Asticcacaulis excentricus CB 48: one gene and its partner. Each later gene encodes a partner of the first gene's protein in a complex. Links are inferred from orthologs where the notes say so. Each region holds a gene or a part of one and is shown on either strand. Other genes may lie near its edges.

Region 1 (9,055 bases):
CGCCATGCGGGCCTCTGCATGGATGTTTAGAGATGGCCTCAGCTATCCGTGTCGCCGCCGCTGGCGGCATCCGTGTCTATCCGTGGCGAGTTTACACTAACGCGGCGGCTGGGCTGTTTCGTAAGCCACAACACTCAGGATCGGGCCACTTGTGTAGTGGCAGTAACCCATGAAAAAAAGAGTGGCGCTTGTCCTCATGGACTCGCAATCCCAGACCTTACCCGTCAGACGGACGTAACGGCCCTTGGGCAAGCCGTGTAGCCCTTCCATGAGGTTATCGCGGCCATAGAGCCCCAGTCGCCGACCCTGCAACGCCTTAGAAGAAGCCGCGTATTTAATCTTCGTGTCGCCCTTAGAAAGGAAAAGCGCCCGCGCGTGAACATACCCTTCGACGATGACACAGCGTCCTTTGTGAGCTGCAGGGTCTTTCAGAAGCTGGGGCAGGTCCACCGCCTCGGAGGCACCAGGTTTGAGGCACTCATCGCCGGTCGGGCGCAAACCGGTGTCGTAAACCTTGTCCTGCGCCATGACGGGCAAGGCCAGCAAAACGGACAAAATCAATCCGATCGCCAGCGCCCTCATCTTAATCCCCGCCGCCGACAAAGTGGACGATCTCAAAGCGGTCCCCGGCTTCGATCGGCGTGGCGACATAGGCCGATTTGGGCACGATTTCGAGATTGCGCTCCACCGCCACCTTGCGCGGATCGATACCGATCTGCCCGATCAGGGCCATCACATTGGCGGCCAAAACCTCGGTTTCTTCGCCATTCAACAGAATTTTCGTCATTTTCGGATCGTTTTCGGGCGAAAAAGCCCGCTTTTTCTTGTGAGCAAGCGCAACAGGGGATACAAGACCGCATCCCACAGGATCAGGCTTTGCATGTCGAAACCCATATATGTCCTTAACGGCCCCAATCTCAACCTTCTGGGGGTGCGTGAGCCGGAAATTTATGGATATACACGTCTTTCGGACATCGAGGCCCGTTGTACCGAGCTGGCTGCGGCCCGTCATGTCCCCGTCGTCTTTCGCCAGACGAATCACGAAGGCGAACTGATCGACTGGGTGCAGGAGGCACGCGAACACGCTTCGGTCCTGATTCTCAACCCGGCGGGCTATGGCCATACCTCGGTCGCGTTGCTGGACGCGCTGAAGGCCCTCAGCCAGCCGATCATCGAATGCCATCTGTCGAACCCTCACGCCCGCGAACCGTTCCGCCATCACTCCTATGTGTCGCTGGCGGCCAAGGCGGTTATTGCCGGTATGGGGGCGATTGGCTATGAACTGGCTATCGAGGCGGCCCTACGCCTCATCGAAAAATAGCCCACCGGCCCGTTCTTACGCACGGCCCCACCCCCTAACTAAGGTAAGCGCATGTCATCGCAAAAACCGGTTGACCCGATCGACCCCCGCCTCATTCGCAAGCTGGCGGACATCCTGAAGGAAACCGAGCTGACCGAAATCGAGGTCGAGCAGGGTGAACTGAAGATCCGCGTCGCGCGCACCCTCACCGCCGCGCCGGTGGCCACCTACGCCGCTCAGGTCGCGGCCCCCGCCCCTGTGGCAGCTCCTGCTCCCGCGGCTGCGGCTCCGGTCGCCGCCCCTGTGGCTGCCGAAGCCCCGAAAGCCGCCAAGGACGCGCTGAAATCGCCCATGGTCGGCACCGTCTATCTGTCGCCGCAGCCGGGTGCTGCTACCTTCGTTAAGGTCGGTGACAAGGTGAAGGCCGGTCAGACCCTGCTGATCATCGAAGCCATGAAGACCATGAACCCGATCCCCGCGCCCAAGGACGGCACGGTGTCGGAAATTCTCGTTTCCGACGCCCAGCCCGTCGAATTCGGCGAAGGCCTCGTGGTAATCGACTAACGCCATGTCCGACACCCCCAAACTGTTCGACAAGATCCTCATCGCCAACCGTGGCGAAATCGCCCTGCGCGTCATCCGCGCCTGTAAGGAGATGGGGATTGCCACCGTTGCGGTGCATTCGACCGCCGACGCCAACGCCATGCACGTGCACCTGGCGGACGAAAGCGTCTGCATCGGGCCGCCCGCTGCCGCCAAGTCGTATCTCAACATTCCGTCCATCATCGCGGCTGCCGAAATCACCGGCGCTCAGGCGATTCACCCCGGCTATGGTTTCCTGTCGGAAAACGCCCGTTTCGCCGAAATCGTCGGCGCGCACGGCATGACCTTCATCGGGCCTCAGCCGGACCACATCCGCCTGATGGGCGACAAGATCACCGCCAAGCAGGCCGCCAAGGACTCCGGCATCCCCGTCGTTCCGGGCTCTGACGGCGGCGTGGCCACGGTCGAAGACGCCATCGAAGCGTCGAAGTCCATCGGCTTCCCGCTGATCATCAAGGCCGCCGCCGGCGGCGGCGGTCGCGGCATGAAGGTCGCGGCCAATGCCGATGTGCTGGCCGAACAGGTGATGAGCGCCCAGACCGAAGCCGCTGCGGCCTTTGGTGACGGCACGGTCTATATGGAGCGCTACCTCCAGAAGCCGCGCCATATCGAGATTCAGGTGATCGCCGACAGCCACGGCAATGTCGTGCACCTCGGCGAACGCGACTGCTCGTTGCAACGCCGCCACCAGAAGGTGCTGGAAGAAGCCCCATCGCCCGTCATCGACGCAGCAGCGCGCGACAAGATCGGCATGATCGTCGTCGAAGCCATCCGCAAGATCGGCTATCTGGGCGTCGGCACCATCGAGTTCCTGTACGAGGATGGCGAGTTCTTCTTCATCGAGATGAACACCCGCCTTCAGGTCGAACACCCGGTCACCGAATTTGTCACCGGCGTCGATCTGGTCCGCGAACAGATCCGCATTGCGGCGGGCCTGCCTCTGTCCTTCACTCAGGCCGATATCGACCTGAAAGGCCACGCCATCGAAGTGCGGATCAACGCTGAAAACGCCCGCACCTTCGTGCCGTCACCCGGTACGGTCACCGACTTCCACACCCCCGGTGGCCTCGGTGTGCGCATGGATTCGGCGGTCTATAACGGCTACACCATCCCGCCCTATTACGACTCGATGATCGGCAAGCTGATCGTCTATGGGCGCGACCGTCCCGAAGCCCTGGCCCGCCTCAAACGCGCCCTTCAGGAAACTGTAGTGGCCGGTATCGACACCACGATTCCGCTGTTCCTCGACCTGCTGAACGAAGCCGACATCCAGAAAGGGGATTACAATATCCACTGGCTGGAAAAGTGGATCAAGGCGCAGGAAGAGGCGAAGGTCGTAAGCTGATCGAGCTATGGTGAGCAGGTTGTCATTTCTGGTTACCGCTGACGAACATAATTCGTGGGTATTGCCCGTTGTCGATGACCTGCCACTTACCGACCTGATCGAATCCTATGAGCGGGAAAACGGCTACACCGACCCCGCAGGTGGATATGGTCCAATTAGATGTAACGATTTGGATTTCTCTCGACGGACGATAAATCTTCTGGCGTGCGAGTGCGGTGAAACGGGTTGTTGGCCTCTACAGGCAACCCTGTCTCAAAAAGATGCTTGGGTTGTCTGGTCGGAGTTTCGCCAGCCGCATCGCTCAAATCGGGACTATTCTGGCTTCGGTCCTTTTCAATTTCTGCGTAGCGATCATGACGCTGCTATAAAGGGCTTATGCCTCTACGGTAGCTAATGACGTGACCGAGAGCTGAACATTTTGCAGGAATTCACCCTCGACGATCTGGTCCAATGCTACCGCACCGGCATTTTTCCGATGTCGGATGCGCGCGATGATGAGACCCTGTTTCTGGTCGATCCGCCGCTGCGGGGCATATTGCCGCTGGAAGGCGTGCGTGTGCCGTCGCGGCTGGCGCGCACCGTGCGCAACACCCCCTTCACGGTGAAGATCGACACGGCCTTCCGGCAGGTCATCGAATTGTGCGCCGAAAGCGCCGCCGACCGCGAAAGCACCTGGATTTCTCATTCGATTCAAGAGCTTTACGAGGCCCTCTTCGCGCGCGGTCTGGCCCACAGCGTTGAGGTATGGGACGGCACAAGGCTGGTGGGCGGGCTTTATGGCGTCGCCATCAACGGGGCGTTTTTCGGCGAAAGCATGGTGTCGCGCGCCACGGATGCCTCAAAAATCGCGCTGGTGCATCTGGTGGCGCGGCTGCGTGCCGGCGGCTATCGCCTGCTCGATTGTCAGTTTCTCACCGACCATCTGCGGCAGTTCGGCGTCATCGAAATTCCGCGTGAGGATTACAAGGCGCGCCTGAAAGACGCGCTGTCGGTCGAAGGCGACTTCTACCGGCTGGCGACCGCCGTGACCGGCAAGGGCGTCCTGCAACTGACCACCCAGACGTCATAGACCGGGTGTTCCATGCCGTTGACGCCCGGCGTCGAGGCGTAGGTCCAGCCCTTGAACACGTCCTTGGGCTTGGGCACCGTACCATTGGCCGCCGGCTGCGGCGAGGTGCGCACCTCAAGATAGGTCATGGTGTCGCTCATCGCCTCGTCCTGCGCCGAGGTCTCACAGGCCTTCACCGTATAGACCATGCCGCGATAGCGCTTGGGCTTGCCGACCGGGGCCTCAAAGCGGATCGCCTCACCCGTCACCTTGTCGAGCACGGTCAGGATGGCCGCACTGTAGCGCAGGCGCTTTTCGGGCGGCACCACGACCACAGGGGCTGATGACTGAGACGCGCTGCTGCTGGCCACTGGCGCATTGCCCACCACCTGACCGGCGGAATCGACATAGGGCGTACCCGCCGACGACTGAGCGGTGGCGGATGGCGGAACGGCGGCGGGCGTGCCTGTCCCAACGGCCTGCGGCTGGGTGGCCACCGGGGCCGCCGGGCGATTCACGGTTTGCGTATTGGCCGCACGCTGAGGCGCGTTGCGTTTATTCCCGGTCGGGTCGTAGGGCTTATACTCTACGCCGTCGATGTAATAGGGTTCCGGGTCATAGTCGGCATTGTCGCGCGCATCGCGGCGGTCACGGTTCGACTCACGGCGCGGGGCTTCTTCGTCGGGCGGGATGTTCTGGGCATAGAGCGGCAAGGCGATGGCGGCCACGCCGGCCATCAGCAGCACCGCCCGAACCATCGCGCCGGTCTTTCTCATCAGGGCTTCCACGCCTCGTAATCGCCCGACTTCGACGCCTGACGCTCGCCTTCAGCGTTCAGCGACCCCTTAGGGAACTGCGCGAACGGCGTCCCCGACAGGTTGGGCAGGTGCGGTTTTTCCCACGATTTGCGCGGCAGCGGCGCCACCGTCGGCGGCTCATCGTACATATAGTGCATCCAGCCGTGCCAGTCGGGCGGGATCTTCGAGGCATCGGCATAGCCGTTATAGATCACATAGCGGCGCGGCTTGTCGCCGTAGCTTTCTTTGGTATTGCGGGCCTGATAGTATTTGTTGCCGAATTCGTCGGTCCCGACGAGCTTCGACGTGCGGCCGATGGTGAACAGCGTACCGAGCGTCGCACCGCTCCACCACAAGAAGGCTTTATCCAGCAAGGTCTTACCCTATTTCACTAATTGGCGAAGAGAGAGACTCCGCCGGTTATGCGTCTCCTGACTTATAAAGCGCCGCTGCATCTGCGTAAAGCGCTTCTAAAGGCCACAACCGGCGAATTATCCCCCATGCGGGAGCCACGCAACATATTGTGGATGGATCGGCAGCACGGCCCCACATTTATTGCTGAAAGGTTAAAATCGGTTTAGGCTTTATCCCCAATTCTGCGCGCCAATCCGGGGAAGCCAATGGCAAAGATAATGTCCGGCGATTCTGTCCTGCCTGATCTGTCCTTTGCGGCGCGTGCCGAACAGGCCCAGCCTGTGCTGGAATGGCGCGAAATCGAACGCGGCCCCGACAGTTTCAGCATCCTGTGCCCGCGCGACTGGACCACGGCGCAAAGCGAAGCCTGGCATGACTGGGTCGAAGCCCTGCCGCGCGACCTGCCCGAAGGGGCGTTTCCGCCGGTGGCCGAAGGGCTGGATGGCGCTTTCGACCTCTATGCTCATCGTCTGGCGGCGTGGGGGCGCGTGTATGGCATATTGCGCGAAGACGAGGCGCAGGCCTTTGCGGCCGAACTGGCCGCGACCCTGCGGCTGGGGCTGGCCGCCCCGGCAACAGGTGTGCGAACGGGGCATCGCGTGCCGTTACTGGATGGCACGAAAATCACGCAAACAGAGGCCCGCTACGCCGACATCGAAGATCATGCCTGTGTGCGTGACCTGCGCGACCTGCTGGTCGGGGCGCGCTCCGAAGCCGTCGCCCGCGCCACCCGCGATCAGCTTCACGCCGCCCTGTCCGGCATCACCGCCGCCATTGCGCGCGCCGAGGGCGAACAGCGCGCCAGCCTGCAACACAATCCGGCTCTGGCCCGCGCGGCACTGAAAGCCCGCCGTCTGGGGGCCTCGGACGCCCTCATCCAGTCGGTTATTCAGTCCACGGACGGTTTGACCGGCGACAGCACCCTGCCCGACTGGTCTTTGCAAAATGTCGAGGCCGACCGGCCCGCCCCGGCGGTCATCGTCACCGCGCGCCGCGACCTGATCGCTGCCGGTGATCCGTCGGCGCGTCTGGCGGCGCAGGCGGCACTGGAAAGCGGCCGCCTGTGGATCGCCTTCGATCCGGACGCCGCCGAAGCGCTGGATGACACCCTGATCGCACCGCGCGCCGCGCTCAACGCCTATGGATTCCTTAAGCCAACCGGCTTCGACATCGAAGGCTTTGCCGCCTGTGCCGCCCTGTGGACCGTGGCGCTCGATATCGAAAGCCATCTGGCCTTTGCCACCACGCCCGAAGCCGCTCAGCGTCTGGCCTATCATCGCCCCATTGCCCTCACCGTGGCCGGCCTCAGCGAAACCTTGATGGCGCTGAGCCTGAGTGCGCAAACCGAAGCCGGGCAGGACTTTGCTGCCGCCCTGATGGCCGTGCTCGATGCCGAAAGCGTGCACGCCTCGGCTGTGCTGTCGCGCCACCTGACGCCCTATACCGGGTTCGCCGCCGAACGCGATGACCGCGTGTCGGCGCTGAGCCAGAAACTCTATCGTTTGTCGGGCCTTAAGAGCGCTGACCTTAAGGCGCATGCCCTGACGCGCCTGCAAACGGCGCTGAGACTGGCCAAGCCCACCGGTCTGCGCCACGTGCAGACGACCACCCTGTTTGACGATCCGGAACTGTCGTTGCGGTTGGGCGTGACGCTGGGGGATGCGCCGCTGACCGCCCTGACCGTGGCCATGGAAGGCACCGACGGCGTCTTTGTGCGCGGCCTGCACCCCGCCGTCTGGCAAGGGCTGAACGGCGATGAGCGCGACACGGTGCGGACGCATCTGCTGGGGCATCGCACGCTGGACGGCGCACCGCACATCCATGCTCAGACCCTGAAAGCCAAAGGGCTGAGTGATTTTGAAATCGCGGCCCTCGAAGACGCCCTGATCACCGCCCACAGCCTCGAAGAGGTGGTGTCGCCGGCCGTGCTGGATGCCGATTTCATCAAGGATATCTGGGGCATCAGCGACGAAGACCTGCACGCGCCGGGTTTCAGCCTGCTGCGCCTGATGGGCTTTCCGGCGGACGAAATCACCGAGGCGCAGGCCTTTATCTTCGGCCATGACACCACGGAAGGCCTGCCGGACGCCCTGCGTCAGCGTCTCAGCCCTCCCGCCCTGAAAGCGCGACTGGCCCTGCGGCAAAAACTCGAAAGCTTTGCCTCCGCGCCTGCGGCTTCGGCCCTTGTGCTTGAGTGGAATCAGGGCGTGCCCGACGCGCTCAAGGCCCTGGCTCAGGCAGCCGATAGTGGTCTGCGCGCCATCGGCCTCAAGCGTCAGCCGGCACCCCCATCGCTGACGCTGGATATTCCGGAATTTGAGGAGGCCCGCCGTCCAGCTCCGGAACCCGTGCGCGAAGCCCCGGCCCAGACGGTGATCGAAAAGATCATCGAACGCGACCGCGAACGCCAGAAACTGCCCGACCGCCGCAAGGGCTATATCCAGAAGGCCAGCGTCGGCGGCCACAAGGTCTATCTGCACACCGGTGAATACGAAGACGGTTCGGTCGGCGAAATTTTTATCGACATGCACAAGGAAGGCGCGGCCTTCCGTTCACTGATGAATAATTTTGCCATCGCCGTGTCGATCGGCCTGCAATACGGCGTGCCGCTGGACGAATTTGTCGATGCCTTCGTCTTTACGCGCTTTGAACCGGCGGGCCCGGTCAGCGGCAACGATTCGATCCGCTCGGCGACTTCGATCCTCGATTACATCTTCCGGGAACTGGCGATCTCGTACCTAAACCGCGAAGACCTGTCGAACGCCGATCCGGATGAACTGAACGCTGACGGTCTGGGTCAGGGGCATGGCCTGTCGAAGCTGGCCGATGACGGCAATGAAGGCATTGCCGCCTCGCATCTGATTTCCAAGGGCTTTATGCGCGGACAGCCGGACAATCTGGTCGTCGTACCTTTTGGACGCAAGACCCCGAAAACGGACGATCCGTCCCTGCCGCCCGAAGCGCAGGGGGAATAGTCCAGCCTCCTCCCCTGTGAGCGGCGCGAACGGGGGAGGTGTCGAGCAAGCGAAGCGCGTCGAGACGGAGGGGGCGTTCGGTTGGTCACCCCCTCCGTCTCGTCACTTACGCGACGATTCACCTCCCCCGCTTTGCAGGGGTGGAGATCAGGCCCACGCCTTCTGCTTCAGCCACTCCTCAGCGATCTGCACCGCATTCAAAGCCGCCCCTTTGCGCAGGTTGTCGCCGCTGATGAACAGGGTCAGGCCGTGCGCCACGGTCGGGTCACGGCGGATACGGCCCACCTGCACCGGGTCGCGTCCGGACACCGCCAGCGGATTGGGGACATCGGCGATTTCGACGCCGGGCGCTTCGGCCAGCAGAGCCAGCGCCGCCTCAGGCGTCATCGGGCGCTCGAACTCAGCATTGATCGACAGGGAATGGCCCGTAAAGACCGGCACGCGCACGCAGGTCGCCGCTACCAATAAGTCAGGGATTTCAAGGATCTTGCGGCTTTCGTCGCGCAGCTTCAGTTCCTCTTCCGTATAGCCGTCCTCGCCCAGCACATAGTTGAGCGGCACGACGTTATAGGC
Region 2 (9,229 bases), on another replicon or contig:
GCCTCACAGGTGGCCGCTCTTCCCGAAGTGCGTGAGGCCCTGAAGCGGTTTCAGATCGATTTTGCCCATCAACCGGGCGGCGCTGTCCTTGACGGGCGTGATATCGGCACAGTGATTGCGCCCGATGCGCCAGTCAAAATTTTTGTCACTGCCCGCGCCGAGGTGCGTGCCCACCGCCGCTGGCTGCAACTGGTAAAGAGTAATCCGGATCTGGCTTATGAAGATGTGCTGGCCGATATCCGCCTGCGTGATGAGCGCGACTCGTCACGCTCGTCGGCACCGCTGTCCATGGCTGATGATGCCGTCTTGCTTGATACGACCGATTTAGGTATAGAGGCGGCCATCGAACATGCGCGACGCATCGTGAGGGACCGCCGCGGCTCTTTTTAAAAGGGCCAATCTCATCGGCGCTCTTTTATCAGGCAGGATCACGAACGGCGCTCCGCGGAAACCCAATCTGGGCGTCCGGCATGTGACATTCCCTTAAAAAAGCCGCTGTCCGTGTGGCCGAAGCCGTGCGCTTCGCCGTTCCTGTCCGCTTACGCCGTCTTCGAAACGGCCACGCCTCAGCGCCAACCCAAACTGAGATTACATGAGCGATTATAATCCGTCGCGTGACGATTTTGCGGCCCTTCTGGACGAATCCCTGCACGGCCGTGACATGCTCGAAGGTCAGGTCGTACACGGTCTGGTCGTCGGCCTGGAAAAGGACTTCGTTATCGTCGATGTCGGTCTGAAGACCGAAGGCCGCGTTTCGCTGAAGGAATTCGGCTCGGACGCCGCCAACATCAAGACTGGCGACACCGTCGAAGTCTATCTGGAACGCGTCGAAAACGCCATGGGCGAAGCGGTCATCAGCCGTGAGAAGGCCCGTCGCGAAGAAGCCTGGACCCGTCTCGAAGCCATCTTCAACCGTGGCGAGCCGGTCATGGGGACCATCGTCGGCCGCGTCAAGGGCGGCTTCACCGTTGATATGGACGGCGCTTCGGGCTTCCTGCCTGGCTCGCAAGTCGATATCCGTCCGGTGCGTGACATCGCCCCGCTGATGGGCAAGGAACAGCCCTTCGCCATCCTGAAGATGGACCGTCCGCGCGGCAATATCGTTGTGTCGCGTCGCGCCATCCTCGAAGAAGCTCGTGCCGAGCAGCGCACTGAGCTCGTCGGTCAGTTGGCCGAAGGTGAAATCCGTGACGGTGTGGTCAAGAACATCACCGACTACGGTGCGTTCGTTGACCTCGGCGGCATCGACGGCCTGCTGCACGTTACCGACATGTCGTGGAAGCGCGTTTCGCATCCGTCGCAGGTCCTCAATGTTGGCGACAGCGTGCGCGTCCAGATCATCAAGATCAATCCGGACACGCAGCGCATTTCGCTCGGCATGAAGCAACTGCAATCTGATCCCTGGGACGGTGTCGAAGCCAAGTACCCTGTCGGTGGCAAGTTCACCGGTCGTATCACCAACATCACTGACTACGGCGCGTTCGTCGAGCTGGAGTCGGGCGTTGAGGGTCTGGTGCACGTTTCGGAAATGTCGTGGACCAAGAAGAACGTCCATCCGGGCAAGATCGTTTCGACCTCTCAGGAAGTCGATGTGGTCGTGCTGGAAGTCGATGCCGGCAAGCGCCGCGTGTCGCTGGGCCTCAAGCAGGCTCAGAACAATCCGTGGGATGACTTCCTGTCCAAGCACCCGATTGGCTCGGTGATCGAAGGCGAAGTGAAGAACGCGACCGAATTCGGTCTGTTCGTCGGCTTTGAAAACGACATCGACGGCATGGTCCACCTCTCCGACCTCGACTGGAACGTCGCGGGCGAAGAAGCGATTGCCAAGTACAAGAAGGGCGACATCGTCAAGACTAAGGTTCTGGACGTTGACGTCGAAAAGGAACGCATCTCGCTGGGTATCAAGCAGCTTGGCGGCGATCCGATGTCGGGCGACACCTTCCGCAAGGGCCAGACCGTGACCGTGACCGTCACCGAAGTCACTTCGGGCGGTATCGAAGTCAAGTTTGGCGAAGACGATGCGCAGGTTTCGGCCTTCATCCGTAAGTCGGACCTGTCGCGCGACCGCAACGAGCAGCGCGTCGAGCGCTTCGCCGTGGGTGACCGCGTCGATGCCCAGATCACCAATGTCGATAAGGCCGCCCGCAAGGTGTCCGTCTCGATCAAGGCTCTGGAAATGGCCGACGAAAAGCAGGCCATCGAGCAGTACGGCTCTCAGGACTCCGGCGCTTCGCTGGGCGACATCCTGGGTGCGGCTCTGCGCGGTTCGACCAAAGAGTAAGCCTTTTAGACGCAAGCGTCTTTAATGCTGCCCCTGCATTCAGCTTCGCAAGAACTGAAATGCGGGGGCTTTTTTTGTGCGCCGCAGCGTTCAACATGTGCAGACTCGTGCTGATGTCGGCATTTTCCGTATACATTTCGCTTCAGCGGCTATTAATTTTTGAAACAACCCCTTGAAGCGGCTTTCGTTTTCGATCATGCTCGCAAGATGATGTGCTGGCGGGTGTCCGGCTGCGTTGCAACGTGGTCATAAGATTCAAAACCGCGGATCAATGGACGCCTACATATTTCGAACCTATGTTCGGGGGATAAGATGTTAAAATCGGAACTGATCGAGCGTTTGGCGTCCGAGTATCCGCATATGACGCAAAAAGACGTCGAACGGATCGTCAATCTGATTCTGGAATCCATGATAGAGACGCTCGAAAAGGGTGGTCGGGTCGAGCTTCGGGGCTTCGGGGCCTTTTCCGTGCGCTCACGTCCGGCGCGTGTGGGGCGCAATCCGCGCACCGGTGAAGCCGTATCGGTTCCCGCCAAACACGTGCCCTTCTTCAAAAGCGGCAAGGAACTGCGCGAACGCCTGAACCTGTCGGGCGACGACAACGAATAAAACAAACCTATAAACAGAGGGGGTGCCCGTGAGCATTGTTTCAGAATTTAAAACCTTCCTGATGCGCGGCAACGTCATCGATCTGGCTGTCGGTGTCGTCATTGGCGGCGCGTTCGGCAAGATCGTGTCATCGCTCGTTGACAATATCATCATGCCGCCGATCGGGTTACTGACGGGTGGCGTGGATTTTTCCGACCTCAAACTGGTCTTGAAAGCCGCCGTCGCCGACACGCCCGAAGTGGCGATCAGCTACGGCATCTTTATTAACACGCTGATTCAGTTCGTGATTATCGGTGCGGCCATCTTCATGGTGGTCAAGGCGATCAACCGCCTCTTCCCGCCGCCGGCTGCGCCCGCAGCCGATCCGGGGCCTTCGGAGAAGGACCTGCTTGCCGGTATCCTTGAAGAGCTGAAGAAGAAATAGATGAAAAGGCGCGGCGGTTTCCGCGCCTTTTCTTTTACCCGAACAGCGTCGCCAGACCGATCAGTTCCAGGTCGCGCGCCCGGACGAAAAAGACCGGTATGTCCTGCATATAGCCGCGCAAGCGCCCCTTGTCATTGAAACGCGCCTCAAAGGCGGACCAGTCGATCAGGTCGCTGATCAGTTCCACATACTCGCCCGCCAGATAGATGCCACCGCGCGCCCCCAGCATTAGAGCCGTGTCGGAGGCCATAGCGGCCAGAAAACCCTGACTGAGGCTGACGGCTTCAAGCGCACGTGCATCATCGGTATGGGCCAAGGCGACCACTTCGGAAGCATTCACGCGGCGGTTATCGCCCGCATCGACCTGCCCTAAAATTTCATAGATTTCTGCCAGACCCTGCATACTGACGACGCGCTCGCGCGAGACGTGGCCGTATTTGCGCTCCAGATGCTCAAAAACCTGCGCTTCACGCGGCGTTGTCACTGCCAGATCGGCATGACCGCCCTCGCAGGGCAGCACGGTCGGATGCCCCAGATCATCCATAATTATGCCGGCCAGCCCAAGTCCGCGTCCGGCCCCGACCAGTGCGCGGGCCTGCCCGTCCTCGCCTTCGCCGCCGCAGACCTTGACGAGCTCGGAGGTGAACAGACGATCCACCGCCATGGCCTTACATACACAGTCATTGACAACGTGCAGGCGCTGAATGTTCAGAAGGTCGCGCAGATGCTGACGGTCGATGCGGTAGCCATGGTTGGGCATGGAAAACCCGCCATCCACTTCCCAGCCGCACGCTGAAACCGCGGCCGCCATCAGTTCGGGCTGGTTGTTGGCTTCGAGAAAATCGATTATGGAAGCGTTAAATTCTTCGATCGACTTGCATGGATAAAGGGTTGCCTCTGTCGGGCGCGCCCCTGGCGTTACAAGTGCCAGCTTCATGTGAGCGCTATTGGAGAGATCGCTCAAAAGAACGGCGGTCATATACTATCCCCTGTACGGTGCACCGTTTGTCCGGCGCGCTTTTTGTGAGTCGAGAATTAGCGCGCTAATTCTTGATTTTTCTTAAAGCTCGGCGCATCTGATTTAAAAATCAAGGCGTTTTATGACCATTTTGGCGAAAATTTGCGGTATTACCGATGATGTTAGCGCTCGCATCGCGATAGATGACAGCGCTGGCATGTTGGGCTTCATCTCATTTCCGAAAAGCCCGAGGCATCTTGACTTGGAGCGCATGGCTCAGTTGATTGCAAATGCGACTTCTTATACTGCGCACATGAATAAAAAAACGCAGTGCGTTAGTGTCGTGGTTGATCCGGATGATGCCCTGCTTGAGACAATCGCGCAAAACGTTCGGCCCGACCTGATCCAGTTGCATGGCCATGAAAGTCCTGAGCGTGTGCGTCATATCCGCGCGCGCTTTGGCATTCCGCTCATCAAGGCCATCAGTGTCGAAAGCCGTGCCGATGTGCTGGCGGCCGCGCCTTATGAAGAGGTGGTTGAGCATTTGCTGTTTGATGCCAAACCGCCGAAGGATGCCACCCTGCCCGGCGGGGTCGGGGCGCGCTTTGACTGGACGCTGATGGAAGGCTACCCGTCGTTACGCCCGTGGTTACTCGCCGGCGGGCTCAACCCGTGGAACGTTGCCGAAGCGGTTTCACAGTCGAAAGCGAAGATGGTCGATGTTTCTTCTGGTGTTGAGCGGGCACCGGGACTAAAAGACGCAGCACTGATCTCTCAGTTTCTTAAGGCCGTAAAAGGGCTTTAATCCAGAAGGACCTTTCACCGTGGATGATGCCATCCTGACCAATCGCTACAATATGCCGGACGCCAAGGGCCGTTTCGGTGAGTTCGGTGGGCTTTATGTCCCCGAAACCCTTATGCCGCTCGTTCTCGAACTGGGCGAAGCGTGGGCGCAGGCGAAAGAGGATGAGGCCTTCTGGGCGGAGTACCACCATCTTCTCAAATATTTTGTCGGTCGCCCGAGCCCGCTGTATCTGGCGGAGCGCCTGACAGAGTATTTTGGTGGCGCCAAAATCTATTTCAAGCGCGAAGAACTGAACCACACCGGCGCGCATAAGATCAATAACTGCATCGGTCAGATCCTGCTGGCGCGCCGTATGGGCCGCACGCGAATTATCGCTGAAACCGGGGCCGGTCAGCACGGTGTCGCTTCTGCTACCGTGTGCGCGAAGTTCGATCTTCCGTGTACGGTCTATATGGGTGCGCTCGACGTCGAACGCCAAAAACCCAATGTTTTCCGTATGCAACTGATGGGCACCAAGGTGCACCCGGTGACCAATGGTAATGGCACGCTGAAAGACGCCATGAACGAGGCGCTGCGTGACTGGGTCACCAATGTCCACGATACCTATTATATGATTGGCACCGCCGCCGGCATGCACCCCTATCCGGAGATGGTGCGCGACTTTCAGACCATCATCGGCAAGGAGACGCGCCAACAGATTCTGGAGGCCGAAGGCCGCCTGCCTGACGCTGTTATCGCCTGCGTCGGTGGGGGTTCGAACGCCATCGGCATGTTCCACCCCTTCATTGATGATGAGAGCGTGAAGATCGTCGGTGTTGAAGCCGCCGGTCACGGGCTTGATGTCTATAATGGCCACGCGGCCTCGCTGAACGGCGGCCGACCGGGCGTTTTGCACGGCAACCGCACCTATCTGCTTCAGGATGAGGACGGGCAGATCCTTGAAGGGCACTCGATTTCGGCCGGTCTCGACTATCCTGGCATTGGGCCGGAACACGCGCACCTGTTCGACACGGGTCGCGCCCGTTACGTCTATGCCACGGACGAGGAGGCTCTGGAGGCCTTCCAGCTGACGTCGCGCCTTGAAGGCATTATCCCGGCGCTCGAATCCTCGCACGCCATCGCCCGCCTGGGTGATCTGGCCAAGGAGATCGGTAAGGGCGGCGTCATCGTGCTCAACCTTTCGGGTCGGGGCGATAAAGACATTTTCACCGTCGCCAAGGCGCTCGGTCAGCAAATGGGGAATCTCTAACCGTGTCAGTCGCGCGTATCGACGCCCGCTTCGCCGAACTCAAGGCGCAGAATCGGGCGGCTTTTGTCTCCTACATCATGGCCGGCGATCCGGACCTCGATACCTCTTTCGACCTTTTGAAAGGGTTGGTGGAGGCCGGGGCCGATATTATCGAGCTGGGCTTCCCGTTTTCCGACCCGATGGCCGAAGGCCCGATCATCCAGCTGGCCGCCGAACGCTCGCTGAAGAATGGCACGCGTATGGCCGACGTTTTTGCGCTGGCTTCACGCTTTCGTGAATCCGACGCCAAAACCCCGCTCATTCTGATGGGCTATATGAACCCCGTTGAGAATATGGGCTATCCGGCCTTTGCTGAAGCCTGTGCCAAAGCCGGGGTTGATGGGGTGATCGTCGTCGATTGTCCGCCGGAAGAGGCCGAGCGTTTGATCGATGCGCTCGATGCCGCTGACGTGGCCCTGATCCGCCTGATAACGCCGACGAGCGACGACAATCGTCTGAAAACGCTGGTGAAGCGCACGAAGGGCTTCGTCTACTACGTCTCCGTGGCAGGCGTCACCGGCGTAAAGGAAGCCGACGCCGAGGGGATCCGCGAGGCCGTGTCCCATGTGCGTGAGGTTGCCAACCTGCCCGTTGTGGTGGGCTTCGGCATCAAGACGCCAGAGCGTGCCGCCGAAGTCGCCCGTATCGCCGACGGCAGCGTTGTCGGTTCCGTGCTGGTAGACGCAGTAGCGAAATCTTTACTTGAAAATTCCCCATCCAACACAAAAGTGCTGGAAACCGCGAGCCTTTTGGCTCAGGCTGTCCGTAACGCGAGAAACTAGGCCCTCAAACTGTGGAAGCCTGTCAATGAAAGGGTTCATTAACCCTTTTTTGGCACGGCTGACCTCAGAAAAATGCATAGATTTTTGAGCGCCCCCGGAGTTAGTGACCTTACATGGCCATTGCCGATAAATTAGCCAAGAGTAGACGCGCTTTGACGAATACCGCCCGACCCACGGACCGCCGCGACAGCGGTGGATGGCTCGCCAAGATCGCCCCCGGCGTCTCCAAATTTGTGTCCAAGCGCGAAACGCCTGAAAACCTCTGGGTCAAGGACCCAGACACGGGCGAGATGATCTACCGCCCCGATCTCGAAGCCTCACTCTGGGTGACGCCGACGGGCCGGCATATGCGCATCAATGCCCAGACGCGCCTCAGCTTCACCTTCGACAACGGTGAATACGAAGCCCTCGACACCCCGGCCGTGCCGGAAGACCCGCTGCATTTCTCTGATGGCAAACCCTATTCGCAGCGCCTAAAGGCCGCGCGTGACGCCTCTGGCGCTAAGGACACCATGCAGATCGGCTATGGCAAGGTGGCGGACGTTCCTTGCGTGGTGCTGGTGCAGGATTTTACCTTCATGGGTGGCTCGCTTGGCATGGCTGCCGGTGAAGCCTTTATCGCCGCCTGCCGTTATGCCGCTGAGCGAAAGGTGCCTCTGGTTGCCATTACGGCTTCGGGTGGGGCGCGAATGCAGGAAGGGACACTGTCCCTGATGCAATTGGCGCGCACGACGCTCGCTATTCAGGAACTGAAGGCCGCGCAACTGCCTTATATCGTTGTCCTCACCGACCCGACGACGGGTGGTGTGTCGGCGTCTTACGCCATGCTGGGCGACATTCATCTGGCGGAGCCTGGTGCGCTGATCTGCTTTGCCGGACCGCGTGTGATCGAAACCACCATCCGCGAAAAGCTGCCCGAAGGCTTCCAGCGCGCCGAGTATCTTGTTGATAAGGGCATGGTAGATCGCGTTGTTCCGCGTGCGGAACTTCCCGAAGTTCTGGGTGCTCTGATGTCCATGCTGATGGATGGTAAACGCCGCCAGGGTTATTGACCCTGCCTTCCAACGCGTAGCCGGTGACGAACAGAAGCCTGTGACGGCGAAAGGCTGCTGGCCGGTTGCACACTCCATGCGGGCTTTTTTCAACGCGGTAAGCGGCGGCGTTCGCGTTCATGTGGCCCGCGGCTGCATTGACCCAGGTCATTCGTTTTTGAGTGGCACCACATTGCTTAAATTTAATTCAGCTTACTGCATCCGCTGAACCTGTTCAGGGCCTCTATATTGCATGGGGATAGCATCGTCTCCAAAAACCATGTCGTGGAGGTCATATAGTGGACGGTTTTTTATTGGTTTCTGATCCAGGCGAGCAATTAGGCATCGCCTTTCTCGTTATGTCGCTCGTATTTGTGGTCCATTCAATAAAGCGCTTTCAAGTCAAGTCTAGGCTCAGTTTTGAGTTGGAAAACGGCCGAATTGCGCGTTCGGATTATGAGCTGGCCCTCTTAAACCTTAGCCATGGCGCTCGGCGTCGTTGGGTGGCCTATGTTGTGGTCGCTATTGTCATCACAATGGCAACGCTCTTTGGAAATGGCCTTGGAGACCTCTTCTTGAATTTGAGCTCGTTCTAGGCGTTTTCAGAGTTTCCCAGGGGCTGGACCCAGTTATTGCGTTGGCGCTCATGCTGGACGTGGTCCTAACCCGCGGGGGAGGGTAATTGGGTGAGAGCCTGGCGAGTCAGACGTTTCTCGGGTTGCGCATCAGTGATTTTCGGATGGGATTAAAGTTCGAGCCGTGGCGTCAAGTATGACGGACGCCTTTTGTATGCGCGGGTTTGTTGTTCCCATTAAGGTGCCAGATTTGACCCCTTATGTCTGCAGAGCCAATATAAAGAGCCAAATTTGGCATCTTATTCTTCTTAATTGAGCCACGTTGGCTTGATCGTGCACCTCTTGCCCCGCTGGCATCAACCCTGTCTCGTTGCTTTCGGCATTAAATCCAGATCCCTGCGAAAGTTGCACTTTGGTTCTGGGCTATACCGCTTGATCCGTAGAGGTGCTAAGAGCGCATTATGACCGACCGACTT

The links.
Region 2: the proteins of accB (region 1) and ASTEX_RS11640 are in contact, whole or in part, in a solved structure (PDB 8UXZ), measured with the Escherichia coli proteins. The link is inferred for Asticcacaulis excentricus CB 48 from one-to-one orthologs.

What each region holds. Positions count from the first base shown.
Region 1 is NC_014817.1:694,319-703,373, forward strand. The notes cover bases 312-3,118. They hold accB (acetyl-CoA carboxylase biotin carboxyl carrier protein), read left to right. Parts: upstream 312-1,372; coding sequence 1,373-1,864; downstream 1,865-3,118. Other genes in these bases: ASTEX_RS14915 (hypothetical protein), read right to left, coding at 312-582; thiS (sulfur carrier protein ThiS), read right to left, coding at 584-787; aroQ (type II 3-dehydroquinate dehydratase), read left to right, coding at 881-1,321; accC (acetyl-CoA carboxylase biotin carboxylase subunit), read left to right, coding at 1,887-3,118. In the rest of the region: more of ASTEX_RS14915, read right to left, coding at 97-311; more of accC, read left to right, coding at 3,119-3,248; aat (leucyl/phenylalanyl-tRNA--protein transferase), read left to right, coding at 3,667-4,317; ASTEX_RS14945 (DUF2155 domain-containing protein), read right to left, coding at 4,254-5,072; ASTEX_RS14950 (NADH:ubiquinone oxidoreductase subunit NDUFA12), read right to left, coding at 5,072-5,467; ASTEX_RS14955 (TSCPD domain-containing protein), read left to right, coding at 5,714-8,482; ASTEX_RS14960 (aspartate-semialdehyde dehydrogenase), read right to left, coding at 8,630-9,055. UniProt on the Escherichia coli protein: This protein is a component of the acetyl coenzyme A carboxylase complex; first, biotin carboxylase catalyzes the carboxylation of the carrier protein and then the transcarboxylase transfers the carboxyl group to form malonyl-CoA.
Region 2 is NC_014816.1:2,561,904-2,571,132, reverse strand. What follows is about bases 6,249-9,229. They hold ASTEX_RS11640 (acetyl-CoA carboxylase carboxyltransferase subunit beta), read left to right. Parts: upstream 6,249-7,260; coding sequence 7,261-8,199; downstream 8,200-9,229. Other genes in these bases: ASTEX_RS11630 (bifunctional folylpolyglutamate synthase/dihydrofolate synthase), read left to right, coding at 9,215-9,229; ASTEX_RS11635 (hypothetical protein), read left to right, coding at 8,478-8,774; trpA (tryptophan synthase subunit alpha), read left to right, coding at 6,329-7,147; trpB (tryptophan synthase subunit beta), read left to right, coding at 6,249-6,326. Outside these bases: cmk ((d)CMP kinase), read left to right, coding at 1-390; rpsA (30S ribosomal protein S1), read left to right, coding at 593-2,281; ASTEX_RS11670 (integration host factor subunit beta), read left to right, coding at 2,594-2,890; large-conductance mechanosensitive channel protein MscL, read left to right, coding at 2,919-3,314; ASTEX_RS11660 (glucokinase), read right to left, coding at 3,349-4,293; ASTEX_RS11655 (phosphoribosylanthranilate isomerase), read left to right, coding at 4,415-5,077; more of trpB, read left to right, coding at 5,130-6,248.